3 regions of the Serratia grimesii genome follow, and region 2 is predicted to be linked to each of the others. Evidence: predicted binding sites of a transcription regulator. Region 2 holds the regulator's gene; each other region holds the start of a gene.

Region 1 (8,078 bases), 500 kb from region 2:
GATCATGGTGAATATACCTAACTACTCATTGACGTATTATCAGAACGGCAATGAAGTGCTTTCTTCGCGAGTGATTGTCGGCAGGCCAAGCCGTAAGACGCCATTGATGAACAGTGCGCTGAATAATGTGGTGGTTAACCCGCCGTGGAACGTGCCGACTACGCTGGTGCGTGAGGACATTGTGCCGAAGGCAATGCGTGATGGAAGCTACTTCCAAAAACACGGTTATACCGTGCTTTCCGGTTGGAGCAACGATGCTGAAGTGATTAACCCAGCGATGATTGACTGGAACATGGTTTCTGCCCGGAACTTCCCGTATCGGATTCGTCAGGCGCCAGGTGCCACCAACTCGTTGGGTCGCTTCAAATTCAACATGCCGAGTTCGGATGCCATCTACTTGCACGATACGCCTAACCATAACCTGTTCCAGAAAGACATTCGCGCTTTGAGCTCCGGCTGTGTGCGTGTCAATAAGGCATCGGATTTGGCAAACATGCTGTTACAGGATGCGGGTTGGAATAACACGCGAGTGTCGTCCACCTTGAAAGAGGGGAATACTACCTACGTGAATATCCGCCAGCATATTCCGGTTAAATTGTATTATTTAACCGCCTGGGTTTCTGATGATGGAAAACCACAATTCCGCACAGATATTTACAATTATGATGATACGGTGAGATCGGGTGCACAAATTTTGGCTCAGGCCGAAAAATTAATGCAATAAATGCAGTAATTATAAATAAATAACGGTCAGAATATCGGGCCATGATGCAGGCACCTATTCCTTGGGTGCCTGCAAACCGCGGGACATCACGGGTTGACTCAGCTTGTGTAGGCGGTTATGGTTCGGGCAGTGCGCTGTTTTGTGCATATATTTTGATATTCTTGCCGGGTTTAACAGAAACATGGACAAAATTGATCATCATCGCCGTAAATGGCTGGCGTTAGGTAGCGCTGCCATGGGCATAGCGCTGCTCCCAGGGCAAGCCTTTGCCAGTCTTTCTACTTCGCGCCCGCGTATTTTGGTTGTAAATAACATGCATACGGGCGAATCACTGAAGGCCGAATTCTTCGACGGGAAGGGATATAATAAAGACGAATTAGTTCGTCTTAATCATCTTTTCCGTGATTATCGTGCCAATAAGGTTAAGTCGATCGATCCCCGCTTGTTTGATCATCTCTATCGCTTGCAAGGTCTGTTGGGTACTAACAAGCCGGTACAGCTGGTATCAGGTTATCGTTCTCTGGATACCAATAATGAACTGCGTGAGCGCAGTCGCGGTGTGGCTAAGCATAGCTACCACACTAAGGGCCAGGCGATGGACTTCCATATCGAAGGCATCCAATTGAGTAATATCCGTAAAGCGGCGTTAAAAATGAGCGCCGGTGGTGTAGGATATTACCCACGTAGCAACTTTGTACACATCGATACCGGCCCGGTGCGGACCTGGTAATCGTTGTGCACCATAAGTGAGTAGCGCCAGCCCGTCAGGGTATGGCGCTGTTGTCGTTGGAGCCTTATGAAATACCAAATTATTCCCGTTACCGCCTTTAGTCAGAACTGCAGCGTGATCTGGTGTGAGAGCACCCAACAGGCGGCGTTGGTCGATCCCGGTGGCGATGCGGAAAAACTGAAGGCTGAAATAGCAAAGCAGGGCGTGACTGTCACGCAGATACTGCTAACGCATGGCCATCTCGATCACGTAGGTGCAGCTGCTGAGCTGGCTGAACATTATCAGGTGCCGATCTACGGCCCGGATAAAAAAGACGCTTTCTGGCTGGATGGCTTGCCTGCACAGAGTCGTATGTTTGGACTCGAAGAATGTGCGCCGCTGACACCAACAAAGTGGTTGGAAGAAGGGGACAGTGTGCAGGTGGGCGAGATGACGCTTAAGGTGCTGCATTGCCCAGGCCATACTCCCGGCCATATCGTGTTTATTAATGAACAGGCGAGATTGGCGCTGGTGGGTGACGTGCTGTTTAACGGCGGTGTGGGGCGTAGTGATTTCCCGCAAGGTGATCACCAGGCGTTGATCAACTCGATTCGCACCAAGCTATTGCCGCAAGGTGACGACATGGCGTTTATTCCTGGTCATGGGCCAATGTCTACCTTCGGTCAAGAACGTGAAACAAATCCGTTCCTGCGTGAAGAGCCCGCTATCTGGTAGGATTATTTCCCGGCAGAAATAACTAAGGGGCGCTTTTAGCGCCCCTTTTGCTATATATCCGCAATGACTTTTACAGCACGGCGACGATGGCTTCGCACAGCGGTGCCATATTGTCCGGGGTCATGCCCGCAACGTTCACGCGACCAGAGTTAACGGCATAGACGCCAAACTCTTCGCGCAGGCGCAGTACTTGTTCTTTGGTTAGCCCGCTGAACGAGAACATGCCGTTCTGATTGATGATAAAGCTGAAGTCCTGCTCCGCGCCTTTCTCCTGTAGGGTATTCACGAACAGCTGACGCATACGGTGAATGCGTTGACGCATATCTGTCAGCTCTTGCTCCCACAATGCACGTAGTGCGTCGTTACCCAAGATTGTCGCAACAATGGCGGCGCCATGTGACGGTGGGTTGGAGTAGTTGGCACGAATGGCGGCTTTCACCTGACTGAAGGCACGATCGGCGGTTTCGGCATCCGCGGCAACAATGGTGCAGGCACCGACGCGCTCGTTGTAAAGACCGAAGTTCTTTGAGTAAGAACTGGCAACGATCAGTTCCTTATGCTTGGCAGCAAAAATGCGCAGGCCCTGGGCATCTTCTTCCAGGCCTTTTGCAAAACCCTGGTAAGCAAAGTCGAACAGCGGCAGCCAACCGTTAGCCACGGACAATTCTGCCAACTGAGCCCATTGCTCTGCTGTTGGATCAATGCCGGTTGGGTTATGGCAGCAGCCGTGGAACAGGACCACATCACCGGCCTGAGCCTGTTTTAGGCTATTTAGCAAACCATCGAAGTCTAATGAATGATTGGCGGCATCGTAGTAAGCATATTCCAACACTTCAAGGCCGACGGCGCCGAATACGTTATTGTGGTTCGGCCAGCTTGGATTACTGATCCAGATACGCTTTGCGCTGGTCTGATTGGCGATGAAGTCAGCTGCCACACGCAGGCCACCGGTGCCGCCTGGTGTTTGTGCGGTACGTGCACGCTTGTCAGCGATGATAGGGCTTTGTTTGCCGAACAGTAGCTCTTGCGTACAGTTGGCGAACGCAGGAATCCCCTCAATGCCGAGATAGTTTTTGGTGGTCTCATTTTCCAGCAGATACTGTTCAGCTTTTTTAACGCTAGTCAGCACCGGGGTTTTACCGGTTTCATCTTTGTATACGCCAATCCCCAGGTTGATTTTGTTAGGGCGTGCGTCAGCGCGGAAAATGTCGGTCAGACCCAAGATTGGATCGGCAGGTGCAGCAGTGATTTTTTCAAACATGTCAGGTGCTTCCATGGCTCGGAGTTAAGCAGACAGAGGCATCAGGGTAGCGCCAGTTATGCCCTTTGCCAACCGTTTGCGAGAAAAACACCTCGATCTTGTGAAGGTTGCATATTCGGCATAAAAAATGATGGGGAAGGGGGGATTAGCAGGATAAAAATTTACGCGTTATACAAAAACAAAAACAGGGCCGAAGCCCTGTTTTTTAACTTGTCCGACGGTAAATCGTCGTTAAGTGTGACAACTTAGAACTGGTAAACCAGACCAACAGCTACGATATCGTCGGTAGCAGTGCCAGTGGCTTTAGTGAATTCGTTGTCGTCCAGCAGGTTGATTTTGTAATCAACATAGGTAGACATGTTTTTGTTGAAGTAGTAAGTGGTACCAACAGAAACATATTTAACCAGATCTTGGTCAGAACCTGCGCCTGGGACGTTCAGGTTCTTACCTTTAGACTGCAGGTAAGATACTTCTGGACGCAGACCGAAGTCAAACTGGTACTGAGCAGTCACTTCGAAGTTCTGAGTTTTGCTAGCAAAACCGCCGCAATCTGTAGAAGCATTACAGGTTGAGCTGAAGTTACCACCGCCGTATGGTGTCATGTTACGGGTTTCGGAGTACATGGTTGCCAGGTAAACGTTGTTCGCGTCATATTTAGCACCAACAGTCCATGCATCAGCCTTGTCGCCACGTTCGTTAGAACGCAGTTTCTGATCATCGGTACGGTTAGAAGAAGCATATGCAGCACCTACGCTGATGCCTTCGCCGATGTCATAAGTAGAAGACAGGCCCCAACCGTCGCCGTTTTGTTTCTTAACATCACGACCGTCGTTCTGGTTTTTACCTTGGTACTGAATTGCGAAGTTCAGACCGTCAACCAGACCGAAGAAGTTGTTGTTACGGTAAGTAGCAACGCCGTTAGTACGGCCAGTCATGAAGTTGTCAGTGTAGGTATAAGTATCGCCACCGAATTCTGGCAGCATATCTGTCCAGCCTTCTACGTCGTACAGTACGCCGTAGTTACGACCGTAGTCGAATGAACCGTAGTCAGCGAATTTCAGACCAGCGAAGCCCAGACGAGTCTTGGTGCCTTCGGTGCCTTGAGATTCAGAGTGGTTAGCTTGAACGTTGTATTCCCACTGGCCGTAACCGGTCAGTTGGTCAGTAATCTGGGTTTCACCTTTGAAGCCGAAACGAACATAGGTCTGATCGCCATCATTACCTTTGTCGTCTGAGAAGTAGTGCAGACCGTCAACTTTGCCGTACAGATCCAGCTTGTTGCCGTCTTTGTTGTAGATTTCAGCAGCGTTTGCTGCACCAGCTGCTAACAGAGCTGGGATTACCACTGCAAGAATGTTGCGCTTCATCATTATATTACCCTCATTGGTGTTATTCGGACACCTTTGCCACTGCCGCCAATAATTCTTTTGAACTATTGTTGATAGATTGGTGTCGTCCTGTGTCTGCACGCAGTGTTCCATTCACAGCCGGGTTAATCTAGAACGAAAATGCTACCAATGTCGCAATGAGGTTTCAAAAAGAAAGTATTTGTAACTAAATGTAATATTCAGGGAACTTTGTGACGTGGGTCAATATTAAAAAATGCGAAAGGCCAGCAAAGCTGGCCTTGGTTTTGTAACTAAATTAATTAAAAAATGTATTATCTGATTAATTAAAAGCTTGCATTACGTGGCGTACGCGGGAATGGAATGACATCACGCACGTTTTGTACACCGGTCACATAGGCGATTAAACGTTCAAAGCCCAAACCGAAGCCAGCATGAGGTACGGTGCCGTAACGACGCAGATCACGATACCACCAGTAATCTTCTTTATTCAGGCCCATAGCTTCCAGACGTTGATCCAGCACATCCAAACGTTCTTCACGCTGTGCGCCACCGATGATTTCACCAATGCCTGGGGCTAACACGTCCATCGCTGCAACGGTTTTGCCATCTTCGTTCATACGCATATAGAAAGCTTTGATGTCTTTCGGGTAGTTTTTTACGACAACCGGTGCTTTGAAGTGTTTCTCCGCCAGGTAGCGCTCATGCTCGGAAGACAGATCGATACCCCAGGAGACTGGGTTTTCGAACGTCTGACCTGATGCGATCAGAATTTCCACGGCTTCTGTGTAATCCACCTGAGCGAAATCGGAAGAGACAAAACGCTGCAGGCGGTCGATTGCATCTTTGTCTACGCGCTCGGCGAAGAACTGCATGTCATCCATACGTTCGTTCAATACGGCCTGGAACACATACTTCAACATTTTTTCTGCCAGCTCGGCGATGTCTTCTAAATTTGCAAACGCCACTTCTGGTTCGATCATCCAAAACTCCGCCAGGTGGCGGCTGGTGTTGGAATTCTCAGCGCGGAATGTTGGGCCGAACGTGTAAATTTTAGACAATGCGCAGGCGTAGGTTTCGCCGTTCAGCTGGCCGGAAACGGTCAGGAATGCTTCTTTACCGAAAAAGTCCTGGCTGAAATCGACAGCCCCTTTATCAGTACGCGGCAGGTTTTCCAGATCCAGCGTTGAAACGCGGAACATTTCGCCAGCGCCTTCAGTATCGGAAGCGGTGATCAGCGGAGTGGAAACCCAGAAGAAGCCATTTTCGTGATAGAAACGGTGAATGGCCTGCGCCAGCGTATGACGCACGCGCGCAACGGCACCGATCAGGTTGGTTCGTGGACGAAGGTGAGCGACCTCGCGTAGGTATTCGATGCTATGGCGCTTAGCCGCCATCGGGTAGGTGTCCGGATCGTCAACCCAGCCAACGACTTTAATCGCGGTTGCTTGCAGCTCGAAACTCTGGCCTTCACCCGGAGAGGCGACGACTTTACCCGTAACTTCAATCGAACAGCCTGTGGTCAGATGCAGCACTTCATCCTGATAATTCGGCAGAGAATTATTAACGACGGCCTGTAACGGATCAAAGCAGGAACCGTCATAGACGGCCAGGAAGGAGATACCAGCTTTAGAATCTCTCCGGGTACGCACCCAACCGCGCACGGTGACTTCACTGTCAACCGCAGCACGGCCTTGCAGTACGTCGACTACAGGCACTACGCTCATAGATTTCTCTCTTTAATTATTTGGTTTAGAAATAGCTTACAACCCAAGAATATGGGGATGTTGCTATGTTACTTGCCGCGGTGCAGAGCACAAGCAGAAATCGCCGGATTGATGCAACATTTCTTGGGGAAGCGCGAAAAGGGAGCAACGAAAAGTATCTTATAAAGAAGAAAAAGCCGGCGGGGGAAATTCAGCCGGCTTTTTAGCGTACGCAGAACGGGGGCGCTTAGCTCGCCTTCTTCACCAGCGGTAGGTCGAAAGCCTTACGTAATGCTTTTACAAAGGCTTGATCCTGGCAGATGGTTTTGCCTGGGCTATCGGAGAGTTTCGCCACCGGTTTGCCTTTGCATTCAACGAGCTTAATCACGATGTTCAGCGGTTTTACGCCGGGAATATCGCAGGTCAGGCGTGTACCTATGCCGAACACCAGGTTGACGCGTTGGTAAAAGTGCCGGTAGAGCGCCAGTGCTTTGTCCAAATCCAGGTTATCAGAGAACACCAACGTTTTACTCATCGGATCAATACCGAGCTTCTGGTAATGCGCTATGGCTTTCTCACCCCATTCGAACGGGTCACCTGAGTCGTGCCGCAGGCCCTGATAACGTTGGGCGAATTGCAGGCCGAAATCTCGCAGGAAGGCATCCATGGTGATGCAGTCGGTCAGTGCGATGCCGAGCTGGTCTGGGTATTCGTCCAGCCAAGCCTGCAATGCCGCTCGCTGGCTGTTAGCCAACACCGGGCTGATCTGCTGGTGCGCCTGGAACCATTCATGAGCTTGAGTACCTACCGGTGCCAGACCAAGCTGATGTGCAAGATCGTAATTGCTGGTACCGACCAGATACGGGAATTCTTCCTTCAGTGTACTGACGATGGATTGCTGTACTGCCTGCGAGAAGCGGCGGCGGGTGCCGAAGTCCATCAGTTTGAAGCGAGAAATATCCACATCGCTACTCATGGCTTTAAACTGCGCCAGTTTACTGCGCAAATGGGCTACCGCCATGTCCGGTGTGACATCTGGCGAGCGGTGACGGTGTACCACTTCGCTGATGACTGCCAGTAACGGGACTTCCCACATGATCACTTCGCGCCATGGACCGGCAATCCGGATATGCAGTTTTCCCGCGCGATTTTCGATCTGAACCTGTTGCGGATCGTAACGGAACTTGCGCAACCAGCTCAGGTAATCCTCACGGAAGAACGGGAGTCCTGATAGATAGTGGAATTCGGCGTCTGTCAGTGCCAACTGGCTCATCAGTGCAATCTGCGCACGGATTTCGTCGGCATATTCGCCAAGCAGCTCATCACCACGGCAGCGGAATTCCGCCGCCACGCTGATAGCGGGATAGCGATGGAACACTGCTTGCTGCATATGAAGCTTGTAGGCATCAGTATCAAGCAGTGATGTCAAAATCGGGGAGGCGTATTGAGTCATAGCGCGTTACTGCATCCTCGTCAGGCGCGTGTCCAAATCCGGATAATCAAAAAAAGTGGGGGGAGTATACCCGGATTATCCTGTTATTGAAGCTGCATCACACCACAATTCATTGGAGCGGGTCGAGGATTAAACGTGCCTTTA
Region 2 (8,078 bases):
TCCAGCATCTAACCAGCGTACCGATCAATACGGTGGTAGCATTGAAAACCGCACTCGCCTGACCTTAGAAGTGGTTGATGCGAGCATTGCTGAGTGGGGTTCAGAACATGTCGGTATCCGTATTTCACCACTGGGTCCGTTTAACGGCCTGGATAACGGTGAAGATCAGGAAGACGCAGCGCTGTACCTGGTTGAAGAACTGAACAAACGTAACATTGCTTTCCTGCACATTTCCGAACCGGACTGGGCTGGTGGTAAACCTTATTCCGATGCATTCCGCGACTCGGTACGTGCCCACTTTAAAGGGGTGATTGTCGGCGCGGGTGCTTACACTGCTGAAAAAGCAGAAGAGCTGATCACTAAAGGCTTTATCGATGCGGTAGCCTTTGGACGCAGCTATATTGCCAACCCTGATTTGGTTGAGCGTCTCAAACAAAATGCGGCACTGAACGAACCGCAACCTGCTACCTTCTACGGTGGTGGTGCTGAGGGTTATACCGACTACCCTTTCTTATCTGAAAAATAAGACGCATAAAATAAATGGGCCACATAACAAATGTGGCCCATTTTTATATCGATGAATGCGCGCCTTGCTGAACTGACCGTGTTGGTGAGCATAGGTAGAGCAATCTTCAGAGATGAATTTAACGGGCCACCAGAGCCGCCCAGCGTGCTATTTCACTGGCATCGACATTTTCCATTATTGTTCTAAACCAAACGGTAAATTCACCTGGATTACGTTGCATCTCATTCGTCAATTGCTGAAGGTCAATCCACAACCAACTATTCGCTTCTGCAGGATGCCCCTGCGGTTCGCCGTTAAATAGCCCCACGTAAATATGATCGAACTCGTGCTCAATTAAATCGCCTGGAACCTCTGCACGATAAGTAAAACTGGCTACCTGCTGCAATTCACTGCTGAAGCCCATTTCTTCATGCAGCCGACGTTGCGCTGCTGCTACCGTTTGCTCTCCCCATCGTGGGTGACCGCAGCAACTGTTGGTCCATAAACCAGCCGAGTGATATTTACTGAAAGCCCGCTGCTGCAGCAGCAAACGCCCTTGGCTATCAAATATAAATATTGAAAATGCCCGGTGCAGTAAACCCTGCTGATGCACCAGCATTTTGGTTTGCGAACCAATAACGTTGTCCTCGGCATCAACCAGTATCAGCATTTCATCCATTTGTTGGCTCCTCCAGCAAGGGGAGTAAATCAACACTGGAAAAATAAACAACCATATAAACAAGATCCTAATTAATGAACTAACCCAGTCCAACCCAGGCTTTACTTCGCTGTCAGGCCGCACGGTGCTTCACAATGCTTATAGTAGCGATTTTCAGGATCCTTTCGGCGACAAAGTGTGCGTTTATCTCCTCGCAGTCATAATAAGTGACAATGTCACTATAGGCGCATTGTGCGCCCTACCGTGGCGTACATTGAAATCCTTTATGCGGCAACGCTATACTGGATTTCGCTTCAATCCATCCGCCGTTGGCAACGGCACATCCAATCAGAGGAATTATGCGCTTACTCCATACCATGATCCGCGTCGGTGATTTACAACGCTCCATCGACTTCTATACCAAGGTATTAGGCATGCGCTTGCTGCGTACCAGCGAGAACCCTGAATACAAATACTCGTTGGCGTTTGTGGGCTATACCGATGAAAGCGAAGGAGCGGTGATTGAGCTGACCTATAACTGGGGCACCGACAGCTACGAAATGGGCACCGCGTTCGGTCATCTGGCACTGGGTGTTGACGATGTAGCTGCGACTTGTGACAGCATCCGTAAAGCCGGCGGCAAAGTCACCCGCGAAGCCGGCCCTGTCAAAGGTGGCACCACGGTCATCGCCTTTGTTGAAGACCCAGATGGTTACAAGATTGAGCTGATCGAGAATAAACACGCAGGCCATGGTCTCGGCCACTGAGATCGATCAACAAGGGCGCTTTTTGCGCCCTTGTTTTTATCCGCGTGATAACCGCCTGCAACCGGGCGCAAAATTTGCCATAATGCGCGCTGCATTCGATGAAGATAAGAAACTGATGGCCGAAAAAAGTGATCTTAACGCCCTGAGTGGCCGTTTTCGTGGGTTTTACCCCGTAGTCATAGATATAGAAACCGCCGGATTTAATGCCAAAACTGACGCATTGTTGGAAATTGCCGCTGTGACGTTAAAAATGGACGAGAACGGCTGGTTGCAGCAGGACGAAACCCTGCACTTCCACGTGGAACCTTTTGAAGGCGCGAATCTGCAACCAGAAGCGCTGGCCTTTAATGGCATCGATCCCAGTAACCCGTTGCGTGGTGCCGTCAGCGAGCACGATGCGCTGCACGCTATTTTCAAAGCCGTGCGCAAAGGTATTAAGGACCGGGGCTGTAACCGAGCGATTATTGTGGCGCACAACGCCAATTTTGATCACAGCTTTCTGATGGCCGCGGCGGAACGCGCCAGTCTGAAACGCAACCCTTTCCATCCGTTCGCCACCTTTGACACTGCAGCATTGAGCGGACTGGTACTCGGGCAAACCGTGCTGGCTAAAGCCTGTATTGCCGCCAACATTCCATTCGATAGCGCCCAAGCGCACTCAGCATTATATGACACAGAGCAAACTGCTCAGTTGTTCTGTGAACTGGTTAACCGCTGGAAGCGCCTTGGTGGCTGGCCTCTAGCGGCCACCAATACCGACGAAGATATCTAAATTACATATCACGGCCTGGCGGACAACGTTCTCTGCTGTTGCAAGAACGTTGTACACAGCAGCAGAAAAACGACGCGTTTAGAGAAAAAAATCGGGCGGCCCAGTATTAGCTGGCACCGCCCGATCTCGTCCAACAATAAAACCAAGCCTGTTATGGCTGCTGGTCTTCCTGCTGTTTGTACTTCTCTGCCGTTTCTTTAATCAGCTGCTGCAGTTCGCCACGCTGATACATTTCCATGATGATATCACAGCCACCGACCAGCTCACCGTCGACCCACAGCTGTGGGAACGTCGGCCAGTTGGCATACTTCGGTAACTCGGAACGAATGTCCGGGTTCTGCAAAATGTCAACGTAGGCAAAACGCTCGCCACAGGCAGACAATGCCTGCACGGCTTGTGCGGAGAAACCACAGTTTGGCAATTTCGGTGAACCTTTCATGTACAGCAAAATTGGGTTCTCAGCGATCTGGTGCTGAATTTTTTCAATCGTCGTCGTCATTATATTGCTTCCTCAAGCCAAATCTCATGGCTACAACATGCATCACACGGGCTATTGTAGCGGCTGAAACCGTCACAAGAAAACGCCATCTTTTGCAAGGGCATTCCCCATTGTCAGTCGCGTATCACCGGCAAGGCCTTTCCGACCAAAACATATGGACAGAATAACATTTTTAATCTGGCCATTTCACTAATATATTTTTTCACCAAAACACGTCGTTTAATTATTCCCCACGCGTTTTCTGTTGGTTTTTTATACATTAACGGTTTGATTTTTCGGCAAAAAAAATGCCATTAACGTTTTCTCACAATATGGATTATCATTTATGAGTTCTTCGCTGTTTTATATGGCGAAATTCGGGAATACTGTCATTCTTTCGATATCTGTTCCGGGGCCAAGGTTGGTAACGTCGACATGCGTTTAATTCTTACGCTTTTTGTGCTGTTGTTTACACAGCTATTCTTCAATTTGGCGCACGCAGCGCCACAGGCGCGTATTGCCGCTGAGCAGCGCAAGAGCCACGTAAACGAAGCCCGGCCAGATGACCGTAAGAAAAAGAAAGCGGTTAAGGCTAGCAGCAAAAAAGTAAAAGTCACCACCCCGCAAAAAACAGCCAAGGTTCCCAAAGCCAAAACAGAAAAAGCCGCTAAAAAGATCGTCAGCGCCAAATCGAAACACAAAACTCAACAAATCGCCAAAATCAAAGTGACCCCGCCGAAAAAGGGTTACAAAAAAGGCTATGGTCGTCATCGTGAAGCCGGTATGGCAACCGCTAAATTGGCACGTGATGAAAAACCGCTGAAGCTCACCCCAGCACATAAGAAACGCTACCAGCACGCCAAGCAAACCGCGATGGCCAAGCTGATGGACCAAATGGGCAAACCTTACCGCTGGGGCGGTACTTCACCAAGAACCGGTTTTGACTGCAGCGGTCTGATTTATTACGCCTATAAAGACGTGGTAAAAATCAAAATGCCACGCACCGCTAACGAAATGTATCACCTGCGTGACGCCGCACCGATCAAGAAAAATGAATTGGAAAGTGGTGACCTGGTGTTCTTCCGCATTAACAATCGCGGCGTAGCCGACCATGTAGGTGTCTATCTGGGCAACGGCAAATTTATTCAGTCTCCGCGCACCGGTGAAGAAATTCGTATCAGCCAGCTCGACAATGACTACTGGCAAAACCATTACATCGGCGCACGCCGTGTAGTGACACCGAAAACCATTCGATAATTCGTTCTGCGGCTGGCCTTACCAGCCGCTCTCTTCGGTTTAATTCTCCAACGCTTACTGCCGTACCTGTACCTTTCTCAGACTCATCACTGATTTTTATTGCGAAAATTGCTAAGCTAAATACCCACAATAAAAACAGGCCAACCTGTTACCCAGGTAATTGAGTACCGGATGGATCCTGTATAAGGAGGAAGCAATGTCGTTTGAACTACCTGCACTACCGTATGAGAAAAACGCTCTCGAACCCCACATCTCAGCAGAAACACTGGAATACCACTATGGTAAGCATCACAACGCCTATGTGGTCAATCTGAACAATTTGCTGAAAGGTAGCGAGTTTGACGGGTTATCTCTGGAAGCGATTATCAAGGCGTCCAGTGGCGGCATTTTCAACAATGCCGCTCAGGTATGGAACCACACCTTCTATTGGCACTGCTTATCGCCACAGGGCGGTGGTGAGCCTCAGGGCGCATTGGCTACCGCTATCAATCAGGCGTTTGGTTCTTTCGCCGCCTTCAAAGAGCAATTTAGCGAGGCTGCAATCAAAAACTTTGGCGCCGGCTGGACCTGGCTGGTGAAAAAGGCTGACGGCTCGCTGGCTATTGTTAATACGTCGAACGCTGGTACGCCGCTGACCGGTGAAGACAAACCGTTACTGACCGTCGACGTGTGGGAACACGCCTACTATATCGATTACCGCAACGCACGCCCGACCTACCTGGAGAATTTCTGGGCATTGGTTAACTGGGCATTTGTGGAGAAAAACCTGGCATAACGCGGGTTGAGGCAAACAGGCGCACTAAGCTGCGCCTGTTTTTACTTCGGGGATCAGTTCAATGCTGCGGTGAAGCTAAAAGCAATAATCACGGCCAGCGCACAGACAGTGGTGAACAGTGACATTTTCAGATCGGTATCCATTACAACTCCTTTTCAGATTGGTTTTCCCAAGGATAAAAGGCACACAATTAATGCGTCAAACCATTTTCACACAGTTGGCCAATAAAATCTTGTTATCATTTCCCGGTTTATAATACCGATTACCTCTTCCCCTTTTGCTCAATATGGGACAAAATTCGCAGTTCACAACTGTGTACCGGCAAAATGCCCCTCCTGACCAAGCGCTGACGACTTCAACACACTAAAAACTCAGTTTTCGCTTCTTTGGAGAAGGATCTACGCAGGCAAACGATTAACATCACACTTACATACTGCAACATGTGAGTTCAGGAGTCATTCTTTACATGGCAACGATTAAAGATGTGGCCAAACGCGCTGGCGTTTCCACCACCACCGTTTCGCACGTCATCAATAAGACTCGTTTCGTCGCCGAAGAGACAAAAGCGGCCGTGGGTGCCGCGATTAAAGAGCTGCATTATTCACCCAGTGCTGTGGCGCGCAGTCTGAAGGTCAATCACACCAAATCGATTGGTCTGCTGGCAACCTCTAGTGAAGCGCCCTACTTTGCTGAAGTGATCGAAGCGGTAGAAAACAGTTGCTACAGCAAAGGCTATACGCTGATTCTGTGTAACTCGCACAACAATTTGGACAAACAGCGCGCCTATCTGGCGATGCTGGCGCAAAAGCGCGTCGATGGCTTGTTGGTGATGTGTTCAGAATACCCAGACCAATTGCTCGGCATGTTGGAAGATTATCGCAACATCCCGATGGTCGTGATGGACTGGGGCGCAGCACGCGGTGATTTTACTGATACCATCATTGATAATGCCTTCGAAGGTGGCTATCTGGCTGGACGTTATCTGATCGAGCGCGGACACCGCGATATCGGTGCCATTCCCGGCCAACTGGCGCGTAACACTGGGGGCGGACGCCATCAGGGCTTCTTAAAAGCCATGGAAGAAGCCAATATCGACGTGCGCGACGAGTGGGTCGTCCAGGGTGACTTTGAGCCAGAATCCGGCTACAAGGCCATGCACCAGATACTGTCGCAGAAGCAGCGTCCAACCGCGGTATTCTGTGGCGGCGATATCATGGCAATGGGGGCTATCTGTGCCGCCGATGAGCTTGGGCTACGCGTGCCGCAAGATATCTCGGTCATTGGCTATGATAACGTGCGCAATGCGCGCTATTTCACCCCGGCACTGACCACGATTCATCAACCTAAAGAGCGCTTGGGTGAGATGGCATTCACCATGTTATTGGACCGCATCATCAGCAAGCGTGAAGAGTCACAGGTGATCGAGGTTCATCCTAAGTTGGTTGAGCGCCGTTCGGTTGCTGACGGTCCGTTTATCGATTACCGCCGTTAGTCATTCACGCCGGAAGCCACTGCGGTTTCCGGCGTCACTTCACTTAACCATTCCTGATTCAACGTTTCGCTGTCGCCTAAATAGTCCAATAGCCAGGCCATCGCCGGTGATGGCGTATTTTGCTGCCATGTCAGGCAACAGGGGCTGGCAGGAAACGGCTGCTGCAACTGTAGCGCTACCAGTTCCCCACGTTCTACTAACGGCAAGACCTGATGTGCGGGCATCATCCCCACACACAATCCGGCGCACAGGCAATCCACCGCCGACGCCCAGTCCGGCACTACCAACCGCCGTTGGTTATCCAGTGTCCAGGTGACCCGCTTGGGGAGATTACGTGAGGTATCTTCCAGACACAGTGACGGGAAAGGCCGGAGCTGGTCATCGTTCAGTAACCCCTCTAAAGCGGCCAGCGGGTGCTGGGGGCTGGCGACGCATAACCAACGCATGTCGCCCATATCGCGAAAGGCAAACCCACCACCGACCGGCACGGCCCGCGTCGCACCTATCGCCATGTCAGCACGGCCATCCACCAATGCATCCCACACGCCATTAAACACTTCTGGCTGAACCAATAATTCAACGTCAGGAAAATGCCGATAAAAATCCAACACCAACTGACGGCAACGCTGTGGCTTGACGATAATATCTACGGCAATCTTCAACTGACCACGCCAGCCGTTGGCTACTTGCTGACACTGCCGTCGGGTGTCGAGCATTTTTTTGATGACACCACGCGCTTCCTGAATAAATAGCACACCCGCAGGCGTCAGCTCCACATCACGATGACGACGCTCAAACAACGGTACCGCCAGCCATTGCTCAAGTTGCCGCACGGTGTAACTTACCGCTGAGGGTACCCGATGCAATTCCTGCGCCGCTGCGCTAAAGCTACCGGTTCGGGCAACAGCATCCACTACATCCAGAGAATATTCAGACCACATGGTTTTGCCTTCAATTTTTTTAACAGCACTTTGCAAATATTACCGTTTCACAAGCAGAGATCCAGCCGGATACACTTGCCGGCGCTAAAAACCTGCGACAATAAAATATTAACGAGAAATACCATGCGAAATTCCTTTGGTTTTATGTTCTATCTTGCCGGTCTGAGTATGCTGGGTTACCTGGCTACCGACATGTACTTGCCCGCTTTTGGTGTGATGCAGCAAGACCTGCAAATTTCTGCCGGGGCGATCAGCGCCAGCCTGAGTATCTTCCTGGCCGGCTTTGCCTTTGCACAATTACTCTGGGGCCCGCTTTCCGATCACCTTGGCCGCAAGCCCGTACTATTGATTGGTCTGGCCCTGTTTGCCCTGGGTTGCCTGGGCATGTTGTGGGTAGAGAATGCCGTTCAGCTCTGGTCGCTGCGTTTTATCC
Region 3 (8,078 bases), 670 kb from region 2:
ACTTTATCAAAGGTTTCCTGGTACTCCGCTTGTTCCTGACTGTCAGCAACGATGCCGCCACCGGCGGAACAGTAAATACGGTTGTTTTCAGTGATGAGTGTGCGAATGGTGATATTCGTGTCCATAGTGCCGCAGGCACTGATGTAGCCGATACTGCCGCAATACGCGTTGCGCCGCTGTGGCTCCAATTCTTCAATGATCTCCATCGCACGCACTTTGGGCGCACCGGTAATGGAACCGCCTGGGAAACACGCGCGCAGCAGTTCGGTCGCAGGGGTGTGTTCCGGCAGGGTCGCCGTGATGGTGCTAACCAGATGATGCACTGCCGGGAAGGGTTCGACCACAAATAACTCAGGAACCCTCACACTGCCAGGCTCGGCGACACGGCCAATATCATTACGCAACAGATCGACAATCATCAGGTTTTCCGCACGATCTTTGGCGGAGCTCGCCAGCCGTTGCGCTTGTTGAGCATCCTGTTCAGGTTCGGCCAGGCGTGGCAGGGTGCCTTTAATCGGGCGAGTCTGGATATGGTGATTCTCCAGCCATAGAAAACGCTCGGGTGAAACGCTCAGGACGGCATTGTGTGGCAGCCGTAAGAACGCGGAAAAGGGCGCACGATTACTGGTGCTCAATTGCTGAAATGCTTGCCATTCATCGCCCTGATACTCAGCAGAAAATCGCTGTGCCAGATTGATTTGATAACAGTCACCACTGCGCAGATAGCGCTGAATACGCTGAAATTTTTCACCGTACTGTTGTCGCGTCATATTGGCTTGCCAGCAACTGGTTAAAGTGAATGCTTGTCGGGGTTCAGCTTGTTGGCCGCGGAGCCATTGCCAACGTTGCTCTACATCCTCATAACTCAACAATGTCAGCGTTTGTTGGTGATGATCGGCAATCAGAGCCCAGTTATAAATGCCAACTGCCATATCCGGCAGCGTGATATCGGCCAGAGACAATTGCGGCAGTTTTTCCACGCGGCGGCCCAAATCATAACCGAACAACCCCAGTGCGCCCCCCTGAAATGGCAAACAGGTATCAATCTCGGGGTGCAAATTCAGTTGATCCAGTTGCTGTTGCAGCAGGCTGAAAGGGTCTTCCGAAGATTGCCAATGCTCTTCACCGCAGTGGATCTCGGTGATGGAGCCACGGGTTGTTAAGGTAGCGCAGGGCGCGGAGACCAGGATATCGAAACGGTTGTGTGAATGTTCGGCAAAACCGGAATGCAACAGCATCGCCCAAGGCTGTTGTGCAAGCGGTGCAAACAACTCTAACAGTGCGGTGCGGGTATAAGGTAAAGACTTAATATTCGGTGCGGTTATGCTCATGGGCCTCAATAAACCTGACTAACAGACGGCTGTTTCTGTTGGCTATTCTGCCATATTCAACCGGCGGGTGCATGTCTTGGCATCGGCAGGTGAAGCACACTTTGCATAAACGGCGAGTAAACAATTTTGCAAATGAAGCATTTTTTGCGACTTTAGCTATAATCTAATATGTTAAAAATAATTATATCAGTCAATGGTTGATATGTTTCTTATATCTAAAGCTAAAAACAGAAGAATCAGTTTTTAGTTTCATTTGGTTATTATTTTTGATTGTTATCACTAGCCGAGAGTACAGGAATCCATTCGTATTAAGTACGGTAAAGATGTTCTGTATTTTGGGTGATAAATTACTGCCTGTGAGAGTGCGCGTATAAAAATATAAATGGTAACAAGACGCATTTAAGCCTTCGAATAAATCGACTGGTGAATGCCTCACTTTATTTAAATGCACCCTGATATTTTTAAAAATATTCATTCGTTACTTTTGCGAAGAGCTGCCTATGCCCCTAATGCTGAGTGTTATTGTCCCGTTGCACAACGTGGGTGAGCTGTTTGAACCTTTTCTGGCGTCATTGCTGGCCCAAAAGGAACAGCGATTGGAAGTGATCATCGTCAATGACGGTTCCACCGATGGCTCTGGCGATATTGCCCATCGTTATGCTCGACAGTACTCACATATTACTGTCATTGATCAGCGTAACGCCGGTGTATCCTGTGCACGCAATGCCGGGCTGGCTGTTGCCAAAGGCAAATATGTTGCCTTTCCTGACGCCGATGATTTATTAGCGCCTGAAATGTATTCAACGCTCATTGAGCTGGCCGAAAAAAATCAATTGGATGTCATGCAGTGTAATGGTGAACGTTATTTCACCCATGCGGATGAACTTCAACCGATTATTCCGCCAAATCGACTAAGCGATACGCATGTTATCAGTGGCACTCAATGGTTGGAGCGTGCGCTGAAATCAAGAAAATTTATTCATGTGGTTTGGTTAGCCGTTTATCGTCTTGATTTCATTAAACAGCATCAGCTGTATTTCGAACCGGGATTACATCACCAGGATATACCCTGGACCACCGAAGTGATGTTTAATGCCAAGCGGGTGAAATACATCAGTAAGGCGCTGTATCGCCAGCGCGTTCATGAGCAATCGATCAGCAATCGCCGCCGTATTGGTAAAGCTAACGTGGAATATCAGCGTCATTATATGAAAATAGTGGAGATGCTGATGGCTCTTAACCAGCGTTACGCACGAAAAATTGACATCAGACCCGCTTTCCATTGGCAAATCGCGCGCGAAGCATTGGGGATTTGCCACAGTATCCGCCGTGAACCTGAGTTGGCTGCACAGTGCCAAATCACCGATGAGTTCTACCAACGCGGTATTGATCGCGCCATGTTCACCAACGCGCGTGGCCTAAAACAAGGCTGGCACGTCATACTCTGGCTTCATCGCCTGAAACAGTGGCGGCATGGTGAACATGTTTCACAACCGGCTGCGGAATAACAAGCGTTGGGATCCGTCGGTTTAGGGGGTATACTCGCCCTCCATTTTGCCGGAGAGAAACACATGCTTGCAGGTATGCCGTCACTGAGCCATCTAGAGCAGCAGGAAGCTGCGGATCGTATCCATTTTTTGATGGAACAAGGCATGAGCAGTGGTGAAGCCATTGCGCGCGTTGCACAGGAAATCCGCGAAAAACATCAGGGTGACCAGGTCAGCGTGCTGTTTGATGACGAAGACGATGAAGAGTATCAGGAACGGCCGGACGACCAGGCTGATGATGACTCGGAAGAAGACGAAAACTATTGATGTTGCAGGGGCCGGCAAGCCGGCCCCAAAAAAAGTATTATCCTTCAACCAAGACCGCAGCCGCAGCCTGTTTGGCTGATTCAACTGCCAGCGCTATGCTTTCTGCCGTAGCCAGCGCGACACCCATCCGACGTTGCCCATCTATATCTGGTTTGCCGAATAAGCGTAGTTGATTGTGGCCGAGCAGGGCGCGGTCCAGACCGCTGAAGCGCAGATCACTGCTGGTCAGTTGAGGCAGGATCACCGCAGAGGCCGACGGCCCAAACTGGCGGATCGCACCAATAGGCAGCCCAAGGAAAGCGCGAACGTGCAGGGCGAACTCGGACAGATCTTGCGAAATCAGGGTCACCATGCCGGTATCATGCGGGCGTGGAGAAACTTCGCTGAAAATCACCTCATCCCCACAAACAAACAGTTCCACACCAAACAGGCCAAAACCGCCCAACGCCTTCACCACGTTTTCCGCAATCGCCTGCGCGCGGCTCAGTGCCAGATCACTCATTTGCTGAGGTTGCCATGACTCACGGTAATCCCCATCTTCCTGACGATGGCCGATCGGTGCACAGAAATGCACGCCATCAATGGCACTGATGGTCAACAGGGTGATTTCAAAGTCGAACTTAACCAGCCCTTCGACAATCACTTTGCCGCCGCCGGCACGGCCACCTTGTTGGGCGTACTCCCAGGCCGCGTTTAGTTGTTCTGGGGTGCGGATCAGACTTTGGCCTTTGCCGGAGGAACTCATGACCGGCTTGATGATGCAGGGGTAGCCGATGTCATCGACAGCTTGCAGAAATGCCTCTTTGTCATCAGCAAACCGATAAGGAGAGGTTGGCAGATCGAGCGTTTCTGCGGCCAGGCGGCGGATGCCTTCGCGGTTCATTGTCAGGCGAGTTGCCTCGGCGCATGGCACTACATGGTGCCCTTGCTGTTCAAGCTCAACCAGCATGCTGGTGGCAATAGCCTCGATCTCAGGCACGATATAATCAGGACGTTCCTGTTCAATCACGGCTTTCAGCGCGTTGCCGTCCAGCATGTTAATAACGTGGCTGCGATGTGCCACGTGCATGGCTGGGGCATCAGCGTAGCGATCAACGGCGATCACTTCCAGTCCCAAACGCTGACATTCGATGGCAACTTCTTTACCCAGCTCGCCGGAGCCGAGCAGCATAACGCGAGTGGCGGATGGGCGCAGGGCGGTTCCAATAGTTAACATAGTCTCGTACCTGGATCTGTGGAGTGTAAAGCGGTCTGATAATGGGCGAACAGTATATACGAAAACGTTTGCGTATGCAGCCGAAGGCAAGCGTATTGCTGTCACTGCCGCCAAAATCCGCAAGTAGCGGCTTTTTTTATGTGTGAAATCCGTAATCCCCCCTATCTCTGTTATCATCTGCGGTTAATTCGGTGCTGCCCATAGGCGCGCCGCCATTCCATTTGCCATATAAGAGTTATCGCCGTGAGCACAGTTTCTTTTTCTTCCCTGCCGCTGCCAGCCGAACAGTTGGCCAACCTCAATGAACTGGGGTATGCCGAAATGACACCGGTGCAGGCTGCTGCATTGCCCGCCATCCTGAAAGGGCAGGACGTACGTGCCAAAGCAAAAACCGGCAGCGGTAAAACGGCGGCGTTCGGCATCGGCCTGCTGGACAAAATTAACGTAGCTCAGGTGGCTGCGCAGGCGCTAATCCTGTGCCCGACACGTGAACTGGCTGACCAGGTGAGCAAAGAACTGCGCCGTCTTGCACGCTTCACTCAGAACATCAAAATTTTGACTCTGTGTGGTGGCCAGCCTATGGGACCCCAGCTCGACTCCTTGGTGCATGCACCGCATATCGTGGTGGGAACACCTGGGCGTATTCAGGAACACCTGCGTAAGAAAACGCTGGTGCTGGACGAGCTGAAAGTGCTGGTATTGGACGAAGCCGATCGCATGCTGGACATGGGCTTTGCCGATGACATCGATGATGTGATCAGCTATACGCCGCCACAGCGCCAGACGCTGTTGTTCTCGGCGACTTACCCAAATGGTATTGAACGTATCAGCGCACGTGTACAGCGCGATCCGTTAAATGTGGAAGTGGACGATGGCGAAGAACAAACCACCATCGAACAACGCTTCTACGAAACCACTCGCGATCAACGTCCAGCGGTGTTGGTGTCGGCCATTCGTCATTACCAACCGTCTTCCTGCGTGGTGTTCTGTAACACCAAGCGCGATTGCCAGAGCGTATATGAAGCGCTGGAAGCACGCGGTATAAGCGTATTGGCACTGCATGGTGATCTGGAACAGCGCGATCGTGACCAGGTGCTGGTGCGTTTTGCCAACCGTAGCTGCCGCGTGCTGGTGGCGACCGACGTTGCAGCGCGCGGTCTGGACATTAAAGAACTGGAGCTGGTTGTCAATTATGAGCTGGCATTTGATCCAGAAGTGCACGTACACCGTATTGGTCGTACCGGGCGCGCTGGCCTGAGTGGCCTGGCAATTAGCCTGTGCACACCGCAGGAAATGGCGCGTGCGCATGCGATCGAAGAGTATTTGCAGATAAGAGTTAACTGGGCACCGGTGTCTGAACTGAGTGGTGCGAGTAATACTACGCTTGAGGCCGAGATGGTGACCTTGTGTATTGACGGTGGGCGTAAGGCCAAAATTCGTCCTGGTGACATTCTTGGTGCCTTGACCGGTGACGCCGGGTTAACGGCTGCTGAAGTGGGCAAGATAGATATGTTCCCCGTGCATGCCTATGTGGCGATCCGCAAAGCTAGTGCCCGTAAGGCACTGCAACAGCTTACACAGGGTAAAATCAAGGGTAAGAACTGCAAGGTGCGGTTGTTGAAATAAATCACGTCAGGGGTGCACTTGCATCCCTGCGTAAAATCACCTTATACTGTATAAAATTACAGTATTCTAACCTTTGAGGAATGCACACATGGCAGTTGAAGTTCACTATGTGGTGGTGAGAAACGGTGAGGAAAAGATGACTTTCGCAACCAAGAAAGAAGCCGATGCTTACGACAAAATGCTGGATCTGGCTGACAGCCTCGGTGAATGGTTGCAGCAGGCACCGTTGACCCTGGATGACGAGCAACGTGAAGGGCTGAGTTTCTTCCTGGCGGAAAATAAAGACGTGCTTGGGCAAATTCTGCGCGGTGCGGCGCCGGTAGAAACACCGAAGAAACCGGCCAAAGTTAAAGCGGAAAAACCTGTCCCTACCACAAAAGAGGGATCTGCGTCAGAAAAGCAGGCAGCATAATGACTTATGTTGCGGCAATGTGATGAAAAAGGATCTAGAATGAGCCGTGAAATAACTTTCTTCAGTCGCTTTGAACAAGACATCTTGGCAGGCCTCAAGACCATCACCATTCGGGATGCCAGTGAATCTCACTTTCAACCCGGTGAGGTCTTACGTGTTAGCCGTAATGAAGACAACGTATTCTTTTGCATGATTGAAGTACTGTCAGTCACGCCGGTACGGTTGGATGCGTTAACCGAGCTGCATGCTCGGCAGGAAAACATGTCGCTCAGCGAGCTGAAGCAGGTGATCAAGGAAATCTATCCGGGGCTGGATGAGCTGTTTGTCATCACCTTCGCGAAACGCTGATCTTTCGCCAGACCAGTTGTGAGCCAAGGGCAAATGCCTGCGGATAGCGTAAATCACAACTGGAGGGAATATGAAAACAACAGGTCTGAGTTTAGCCGTAGCACTGTTGGCCATGGCTGGTTTAACGACGACGGTACAGGCGCAAGAGCAACGTAGCGCCAAAGTGGCGCAATGTATGGGTCTGCAACCGGCAGACGTGGCCGCTCAGGTGAAACGCGATTATCTACAAAACCGCATTACGCGCTGGGAGTCGGATAAAAAGCTGCTTGGTACCGCTACCCCGATCGCCTGGGTAAGCCCGGAAGCTATTACTGGCAAAGATGCAGTCTGGCAGGTGCCGTTAACAGTACGCGGCACTAAGCAGGATAAAACCTACAATGTCACTCTCGACTGCAACGTGGGCAAAATCACCTACAGTGAACCACAGTAATAGCTGATTTTCTGGCGGGGCCGTTTTCGTTTGCCCGTCTGAAAATATCAAGCCCGCCTTATCAGCGGGCTATTTGTTTTAGACTGGGCTCAGTCTGTAAATGGGATGACCAATTCTCCCGGTTTGACTTCCAATCCTTTGGCTAGTTTCTTGGCCATTGCCTCTGTTTTACTGTTGTCTGGGTTCAGAACGTAGGCCGGTTTTTGGTCGAAGTAGGATTTCAGTGACTGATTCAGATAAGGCGTCAGTGCTTTCATCACTGTCTGCATTTTCTCTGGTTGCACACTATAGTCGGTCAATTCCATGTCCTTCAGGAATACCGCGCCTTGCTCACGATCATAGACCGGCTGCGCTTTCAACGTTAGCTTCAAATCTGCCGTTTGCGGGCCGAGGATCGAAGTGATATTCACTTTCGCATCGCCAGACAGGGTAACCTTGCCGGGTTCACTGCGACCAATTTGGCTCTGCAACTGCGTCAGGACGATATTGGCGTCCAGCAACCCCGGTACACCGATCTGCTTTTGGTAATCGTTATGTTTTTGCAGATAATCGTTCACTTCTTGCTCGCTGAGCGTGTATTGGGTCAGCTGATTGCAACCGACCAATGCGCCGACGAATGCCAGGGCAGCGACGCCCAATAAAATCTTCTTCATAAGTACTCACATGTAGGGGGCGACTAAGGTGCCCCGATTGCTATGGGCGCAGTATACAGCGCCCATTCCGGAACGTGGGATAATATTGATAGTGCGCGGGAAATCCGCCATGACCTATCGGATAACACTGAAACTGTTCAGCGTCGCAGACGAAGCACCAACAACAATACGCCGCCAAGACAGGCCAGCGCACCCAGTGCAGGAAACACTGGGATACCCCACAAGCGCACCGATGATTGCATCAGGTA

What was found. Region 2 encodes PurR, which represses purine synthesis genes. Its sites were predicted from a motif close to CANGCAAACGTTTGCNTG; they were not measured.
Region 1: the regulator PurR is predicted to act here: its motif matches at 3,495-3,512, upstream of SGBXF1_RS08470 (amino acid aminotransferase).
Region 3: the regulator PurR is predicted to act here: its motif matches at 4,419-4,436, upstream of purT (formate-dependent phosphoribosylglycinamide formyltransferase).

The regions. Positions count from the first base shown of each region.
Region 1 covers NZ_LT883155.1:1,823,179-1,831,256, forward strand. The annotation lists gene ldtD (L,D-transpeptidase) at 1-724, shown strand, start outside; gene mepK (peptidoglycan L,D-endopeptidase MepK) at 906-1,454, shown strand; gene SGBXF1_RS08465 (MBL fold metallo-hydrolase) at 1,521-2,168, shown strand; gene SGBXF1_RS08470 (amino acid aminotransferase) at 2,239-3,429, opposite strand; gene ompC (porin OmpC) at 3,675-4,799, opposite strand; gene asnS (asparagine--tRNA ligase) at 5,102-6,502, opposite strand; gene pncB (nicotinate phosphoribosyltransferase) at 6,729-7,934, opposite strand.
Region 2 covers NZ_LT883155.1:2,325,089-2,333,166, reverse strand. The annotation lists gene nemA (alkene reductase) at 1-526, shown strand, start outside; gene idi (isopentenyl-diphosphate Delta-isomerase) at 645-1,184, opposite strand; gene gloA (lactoylglutathione lyase) at 1,523-1,930, shown strand; gene rnt (ribonuclease T) at 2,013-2,702, shown strand; gene SGBXF1_RS11025 (Grx4 family monothiol glutaredoxin) at 2,854-3,201, opposite strand; gene SGBXF1_RS11020 (C40 family peptidase) at 3,616-4,437, shown strand; gene sodB (superoxide dismutase [Fe]) at 4,634-5,212, shown strand; gene cydH (cytochrome bd-I oxidase subunit CydH) at 5,266-5,355, opposite strand; gene purR (HTH-type transcriptional repressor PurR) at 5,679-6,704, shown strand; gene punR (DNA-binding transcriptional activator PunR) at 6,701-7,645, opposite strand; gene punC (purine nucleoside transporter PunC) at 7,769-8,078, shown strand, end outside.
Region 3 covers NZ_LT883155.1:2,998,930-3,007,007, reverse strand. The annotation lists gene pabB (aminodeoxychorismate synthase component 1) at 1-1,331, opposite strand, end outside; gene SGBXF1_RS14170 (glycosyltransferase) at 1,832-2,839, shown strand; gene SGBXF1_RS14165 (YoaH family protein) at 2,903-3,145, shown strand; gene purT (formate-dependent phosphoribosylglycinamide formyltransferase) at 3,183-4,361, opposite strand; gene dbpA (ATP-dependent RNA helicase DbpA) at 4,605-5,987, shown strand; gene SGBXF1_RS14150 (YebG family protein) at 6,076-6,399, shown strand; gene yqfB (N(4)-acetylcytidine aminohydrolase) at 6,439-6,747, shown strand; gene yebF (protein YebF) at 6,818-7,177, shown strand; gene SGBXF1_RS14135 (lipoprotein) at 7,267-7,830, opposite strand; gene SGBXF1_RS14130 (ABC1 kinase family protein) at 7,968-8,078, opposite strand, start outside.